DNA from 2 places in the Neobacillus sp. SRL179 genome. Region 1 is predicted to be linked to the other one. Evidence: a T-box and tRNA genes for the amino acid it is inferred to sense, from the RefSeq annotation. Region 1 holds a T-box; the other holds one or more tRNA genes.
The links. The T-box of region 1 lies ahead of serS (serine--tRNA ligase). A T-box ahead of a tRNA ligase gene usually reads a tRNA of that ligase, here a tRNA-Ser.
Positions count from the first base shown of each region.

Region 2: it has a tRNA-Ser gene. The T-box ahead of serS (serine--tRNA ligase) is inferred to sense a tRNA for this amino acid. The anticodon was not compared.

Region 1 covers NZ_OZ481792.1:19,989-23,402, reverse strand. The annotation lists gene AC4E8C_RS00100 (deoxynucleoside kinase) at 1-27, shown strand, start outside; tRNA gene AC4E8C_RS00095 (tRNA-Ser) at 138-230, opposite strand; gene serS (serine--tRNA ligase) at 600-1,880, opposite strand; T-box leader at 2,168-2,390, opposite strand; gene pdxT (pyridoxal 5'-phosphate synthase glutaminase subunit PdxT) at 2,446-3,036, opposite strand; gene pdxS (pyridoxal 5'-phosphate synthase lyase subunit PdxS) at 3,040-3,414, opposite strand, start outside.
Region 2 covers NZ_OZ481792.1:3,017,577-3,020,990, forward strand. The annotation lists gene bcbE (bacillibactin exporter BcbE) at 1-912, shown strand, start outside; tRNA gene AC4E8C_RS14780 (tRNA-Gly) at 1,019-1,092, shown strand; tRNA gene AC4E8C_RS14785 (tRNA-Ser) at 1,097-1,188, shown strand; gene AC4E8C_RS14790 (4Fe-4S dicluster domain-containing protein) at 1,296-2,201, opposite strand; gene AC4E8C_RS14795 (DMSO/selenate family reductase complex B subunit) at 2,222-2,809, opposite strand; gene AC4E8C_RS14800 (DMSO/selenate family reductase complex A subunit) at 2,822-3,414, opposite strand, start outside.

The DNA of each region.
Region 1 (3,414 bases):
AAAATAGAAACAGCACATATTGGTTAAACCAGTATGTGCTGTTTTTTTATTTTTAAAAAAAGGTATAAAAAAAATTCGTTACAACAGTGTAACGAACCTTTATCTCCAGTATTTTATGCGCGATAGTAAATGTATTATGGAGGAGGAAGAGGGATTCGAACCCCCGCGCGGTATGACCCGCCTGTCGGTTTTCAAGACCGATCCCTTCAGCCAGACTTGGGTATTCCTCCGTATCGACAATTGATAATTTATCATATATTATAAACCAAGTCAACTAATATTATTAAAATTCCCGAAAGAAATTTTTTCATTCGGGAATTTTTTTATTTTGGCCCTGTTGATTTCACTGTGTTTGAAAAATAAACGGCAAAATCCGTTTAAATTGGGAAATACCCATATTTCCTTAAAAATAAAGGAAGTTTTTCCGTTTATTCTATTCAAACCTTTGGATTTTTCCTTTTTTAAAGCAGTTAACCGGAATATCTCCGTTTATATCTGCTACTTAAACTTCCTTTAAATACATTAGCAGGAAATTCTCCGCCTATGAATTCTCATACTTACATGAAAATCAACAATGAATAATAACAGGGCCTTTATTTTTATATTGGTTTTATTACTTCTTTATTCCCCATATATGGCCGTAAGGCGGTTGGGATGACGACACTGCCGTCTTCCTGCTGGTAGTTTTCTAAAATAGCAGCGACCGTGCGGCCAATCGCAAGGCCTGATCCATTTAAGGTATGAACATGTTCTGGCTTTGCCTTTGGATCACGACGGAACCGAATATTAGCCCGTCTTGCTTGGAATGCTTCAAAGTTACTGCAAGAAGAAATCTCGCGGTAGGTGCCATAGCTTGGGAGCCACACTTCAATATCATACTTTTTCGCAGCGGTAAAACCAAGGTCACCTGTACACATGCTCAGGACACGGTATGGAAGCTCAAGAATTTGTAACACGCGCTCCGCATCATGGGTCAGTTTTTCAAGCTCCTCATAAGAGTCCTCAGGCTTTACGAACTTCACAAGCTCCACTTTATTGAATTGATGCTGGCGAATTAGCCCTCTCGTATCACGGCCGGCAGAGCCTGCTTCAGAACGGAAACATGCGCTGTATGCCGCAAAGCGAATAGGAAGGTCCTCGCCGCTTAAGATTTCATCACGATGATAATTCGTAACTGGCACCTCAGCTGTAGGAATAAGGAAGTAATCTTCATTTCCAACTAGAAAAGCATCTTCTTCAAACTTTGGCAATTGCCCAGTCCCTGTCATGCTCGTGCGGTTAACTAAATAAGGAGGCAGGATTTCTGTGTAGCCATGCTCCTCGACATGAAGGTCTAGCATGAAACTAATTAAGGCGCGCTCTAAACGTGCTCCAAGCCCCTTGTAAAACACAAAGCGGCTGCCTGTTACTTTGCCGGCACGTTCAAAATCAAGAATGCCTAGGTCAGTCGCAAGATCCCAGTGCGGCTTTGCCTCGTAATCAAACTCGCGAACTTGACCCCATTTTCTGATTTCTATATTGTCGTCTTCACTTTCCCCAATAGGTACACTGTCATGGGGAATATTAGGAATGCTCAATAGCAGTTGGTCTAGACTTTCTTCCACCACGCGTAGTTCGTCATCAAGTGTTTTGATTTGCTCTCCCACTTCACGCATCTCTTTTATTAAATGATCAGCATCCTGCTTTTCACGTTTTAATACCGCAACTTGTTGGGAAACCTCATTTCGTCTGCTCTTAAGCTTCTCCGATTCAACGATTAATTCCCGCCTTTTCTGATCAAGGTCCTCAAACTGTCCTAGTGCTGATAAATCTTCACCACGATGCTGGAGCTTTTCTTTGACTTCAGTAAAATTAGCTCGTAACACTTTAATATCTAACATAACCCTGCACTCCTTTTCTCTATTCCTTTGTAAACTGTATAGCGCAAGCATCCCATTGGGAGCTTCTGCTAAAAAAAGGCTCTGTTAATCTTATTTGTTGATTTCCGCTCCAGGCGCTTCGCTTTCCGCGGGCGTGCCGGGGAGCCTCCTCGTCGCTTCGCTCCTGCGGGGTCTCCCCTGCCCCGTACTCCCGCAGGAGTCTTCGCACCTTCCTCTCCAATCAACGTGCTTAAAAATCAACATTAATCTTTAACACAGCCAAAAAAATAAAAAACTCCCGCCCCTAAAACAGGGACGAGAGTTACTCGCGATACCACCCTGGTTGACAGTCCATGACTGTCCACCTCAAAAAATGTAACGGTTTTTACCGAAAGTACTTACTTACCTTTCATTAAGGCGTTCCATACCTTACTCGAGGAGGGATTCACAAGCATCACACACCGATTCACACCAACCACCGGTTCTCTTAAGAGTGAGGTTCTTGTTACTAATTCCTCTCATTGCTTTTTCATTATGAATGATTTGTTTTTTAATTTACTATAATTATTAGCCAATTGCAACAAAATTAAACAAGAAGTTTGGCCTTTGCTTCCTTAACCATCTCAACGAAGTACGCCGTAATGCGATGGTCTTCGGTCAATTCAGGATGAAAAGAACAGCCTAGAAATTGACCTTCCCGTGCGGCGACGATGCGGTCATTATGCTTGGACAAGATTTCAACATTCTCTCCTGCCTCGACGATGTGCGGCGCCCGAATAAACACCGCTGGGAAGCTATCAGCTACATCTTTAATCGTGAGGTCGGCCTCAAAGCTATCCACTTGGCGTCCAAACGAGTTGCGTTCCACTTTAATGTCCATCACACCAATATGTGACTCCTTATAGCCCACTAGCTCCTTTGCTAAAAGAATCAATCCTGCACAAGTTCCGAACATTGGTTTTCCTTCTGTGGCAAAGGCCTTTAGCGAATCCATGAAGTCATATTTATCAATTAGGCGGCGCATTGCGGTGCTCTCGCCGCCAGGAAGAATAAGGCCATCTATATCCTCTAATTCTTCTTTATGTTTAACAGCGACTGCCTCTACACCACATGCTTCTAACGACTGAATATGTTCACGGACGGCTCCTTGCAAAGCGAGTACGCCGATTTTAATCATAGCTTACCAGCCTCTTTCCTGCATACGATCCTGAGGTGCTAAGGATGAAATTTCAATTCCCTTCATCGGTGTACCCAAATCCTTTGAAAGCTCCGCAATTAATTTATAATCTTGGAAATGTGTAGTAGCTTCGACGATGGCTCTAGCAAACTTTGCAGGGTTCTCTGATTTGAAAATCCCAGAGCCAACAAATACACCGTCAGCTCCTAATTGCATCATCAGGGCTGCATCTGCAGGTGTTGCGACCCCACCAGCAGCAAAGTTAACAACTGGCAAGCGGCCAAGATGTTTAATCTCGAGAAGCAGTTCATATGGTGCACCAAGTAATTTTGCTTCAGTCATTAATTCATCTTCCTGCATACCCACCACTTTACGAAC
Region 2 (3,414 bases), 2.1 Mb from region 1:
CTAAATGATGCCTACTGGCTCATATTACTAGGCCGCGCACTTCAAGGTGTTGGTGCTGCCGGTGCAATGCCGATTGTCCTGCCCTTAGTGGGGGACATGTTTAAAAGCGAGGATGATGTTAGTAGTTGCTTAGGACTTATTGAAACGTCTAATACGTTTGGAAAAGTTCTAAGTCCCATATTAGGCTCTTTTTTAGCTGGTTTTTTCTGGTTTTTACCTTTTTTTTCATTTCCAGTTTTTTGTGCTCTTTCCGTTCTTTTAATGATTTTTCTTGTCAAGTGTCCAAAAACTCAGGAAAAACCAATACCCTTCAAACAATTTTTTACAAATGTTAAAAAGACTTTTACTGAAAAGGGACGTTGGCTCTATGCCATCTTTTTTATTGGCGGTATTCTCATGCTTGTATTATTTGGAATTTTATTTTACCTCTCAGAAATTTTTGAAAAGGAATATGGGATAAAAGATGTCAAAAAGGGCTTCTTTTTAGCATTACCACTTGGGGCACTTTGCTTATCCTCCTTTATTAGCGGAAAAATTATTAAGAAAAACAAAGTTTTAATGAAATGGATTACCTTAATCAGTATTATTGCAACAGCAATTTCTATTGGGGCACTATGGTTCTCCATTAAACTTTGGTACATGCTTACCATGTTCCTAATTACCGGTGTGGGGATTGGCTTAAGCCTGCCATGTTTAGATGCGTTAATTACGGAAGGAATTGAGAAAAAAGAACGCGGAACGATATCATCCATTTACAGTTCTATGAGGTTTATTGGAGTTGCACTAGGTCCACCCCTTATTGCCGTATTAATGAAATATGCCAGTCATTGGATTTTTATTTCACTAAGCGGTCTCAGTGTCATTGCTGCAATAGTAGCGATGATTGCAATAAAACCAAAAGCAGAGGCATAATAAAAGTGTTGAGGATCAATCCTCAACACTTTTATTCATTTTATTAATTTTATATACCCACAATGGAATTATTATGCTATAATATATAGTGTTCTGATTCAGCTACGCGGGTGTGGTTTAATGGTAGAATTTCAGCTTCCCAAGCTGACGGCGGGGGTTCGATTCCCCTCACCCGCTCCATTATGGAGAAGTACCCAAGTGGTTATAAGGGGGCGCACTCGAAATGCGTTAGGACGGGTAACCGTTGCGTGAGTTCGAATCTCATCTTCTCCTCCATACATATTTTTCTTCCAAAACACTCTGAATAGTGTTTTTTATTTTTTCTTCTTAAATTAAAAGAATCTTTCAGTGGATTTTTAATCCCTTCTGAAAGATTCTTTTCTTTAATCATAGGGACTTAACCAATTGGGATCCCTATTGTTACATACACTGCACTTTATTTTTTCTGGTTGAAAAGTGTTAAACAGTTGTCCGCACTCCTGGCATTTTTTTGTATAATAATGATGCTTGGAATGTTTTTTCCTTTGGATTCCATGTTTAATTTGGATAGCATGCTCTGTACAAATGTCTGTACAATCCGAACAATTTACGCACTTTTCATTTTCCACTAGTAAAAAGCCTTCCTTTTTCGTTATGACGTTTTGTGAACAGAAGGTTTGACACATTTGACACAAAGTACATTTTTCATGATTAATTTCAACTTGATGAAATTGATAATCAGGGTAGTAGGATGCTAAATTCCATTCATTTTCAACCTGTTTCCAGATTGCTGGTGCCATGTTTTTCACTAACTGCTTTCCCTCTTTTTGCAGTGAAGCAAAAAACACTCTCCTCGAAATTCCCTCTTGATTCCTTATACGAACGAATTCAATGGGCTGTTGATCAAGTAGTTGTAAGGTTTGATTCGTTTCTTTAAGGACCATTTCCCAACTTTGATTGAAATCTCCAGACCCCATTATAATCGAGGTTAACCCTCTTGATTTATAAATCAGTAATTCCTTAACGGAAGGTGTGTAATGATCATTAAAAATTAAGCTGCTTTTATCAAACTCTCTTGTACCAGCAATCCCAGCAATTGCTGAAAGTGGGCAGACAATCATACATTCACCACAGGAAGTGCATCGTTCTAAGTTAAGTTCAATCGAATTATTTGTAATGGAAATGGCTTCATCTTTACACACCTCTAAACAAGCTGTACAAGTCGACCGTAAGTGTTTCTTTCTTGAGCAGGTGTTCGTTATTTTTGCATCCACATGCAAACTTTCAAGCCAATTCATCAATATAGACATATAATCACCTACAAATTAGGTTAGCTGCTCGATAATTTCGCATCCTTATGCGGTGTTATCACAATGTTGGGATGTGTAATCGTATTACTTGGCATGCCTTTAATTTGACTGACACTACCATATTTCTTACGAAGTTCTTCAACTGGACCAAATTCAATTGCCCGCATTGGGCAAGTGGACACGCAAACAGGTTCTTCCCCTTTTTCTTGTAAGTCGATACAGAAATCACATTTATTTGATTTAAATACTTTGGCATTATATTGTGGTGCTCCGTAAGGACATGCCTTGACACACAATTGACTTCCCACGCAAACCTCTTGATCAATTGTTACCACACCATTTTTTTTATTTTTCTCTATTGCTCCAACGGGGCAACTTGGAATACAGGCGGGTTGGTTACAATGATTACAAGCAATGGAAAAATAAAATGATTTAATGTTTTGAATAATCCCACCATTCGGCTGTTGGATAAAGTTTCCTTCCTCAAAGGAGTACACCCTGCGAAAATTGATACCAACATTAAGATTATTTTTATCCTTACACGCTACTGTACAAGCCTTACAGCCTGTACAGAGACTTTGATTAATATAAAATCCTAATTGTGCCAACGATCTCACTCCCTACGCTTTTTTTACTTCAACAAGGTTTGTTAGTTGCGGGTTTGCCTTTGCAAGTGCTGTAGGTCGTTGTGATGTTAGCACGTTAACTGCACCACGCTGGTCAAGCCCATTTTTATCAGGCGTATACCACGCACCTTGAGGTATTCCAGCAATTCCTGGAGTGATACGAGATGTCACCCTTACATCAATAACTAATGAACCCCGGTCATTAAAAACCTGAACACGGTCACCATCCTTAATTCCTCGTTTTTCAGCATCCTCTGGATTCAACCACATTTCTTGCTTGGCTGCCTCTTCTAGCCATTCCTGATTATCATAGGTAGAGTGACATCTACGCTTATAATGCCAGCTTATTAACTGGAGTGGGTATTTTTCAATCAATGGGTCCTCAGGTCCCTCCCAAGAAGAGATATATTTTGCAATCGCAGGAATTTCCTCATGCTGGTTCATGTCCCATAAAGCCTTTGAGAACAATTCAATTTTACCCGAAGGGGTCTCAAACGGATGTTTCTCAAGATCTTCTATTTGCTTTTTAAATGCTATTAGTGGTTCATTAAACTTAAAATGATGTACTCCTTGCTTTCTAAATTCCT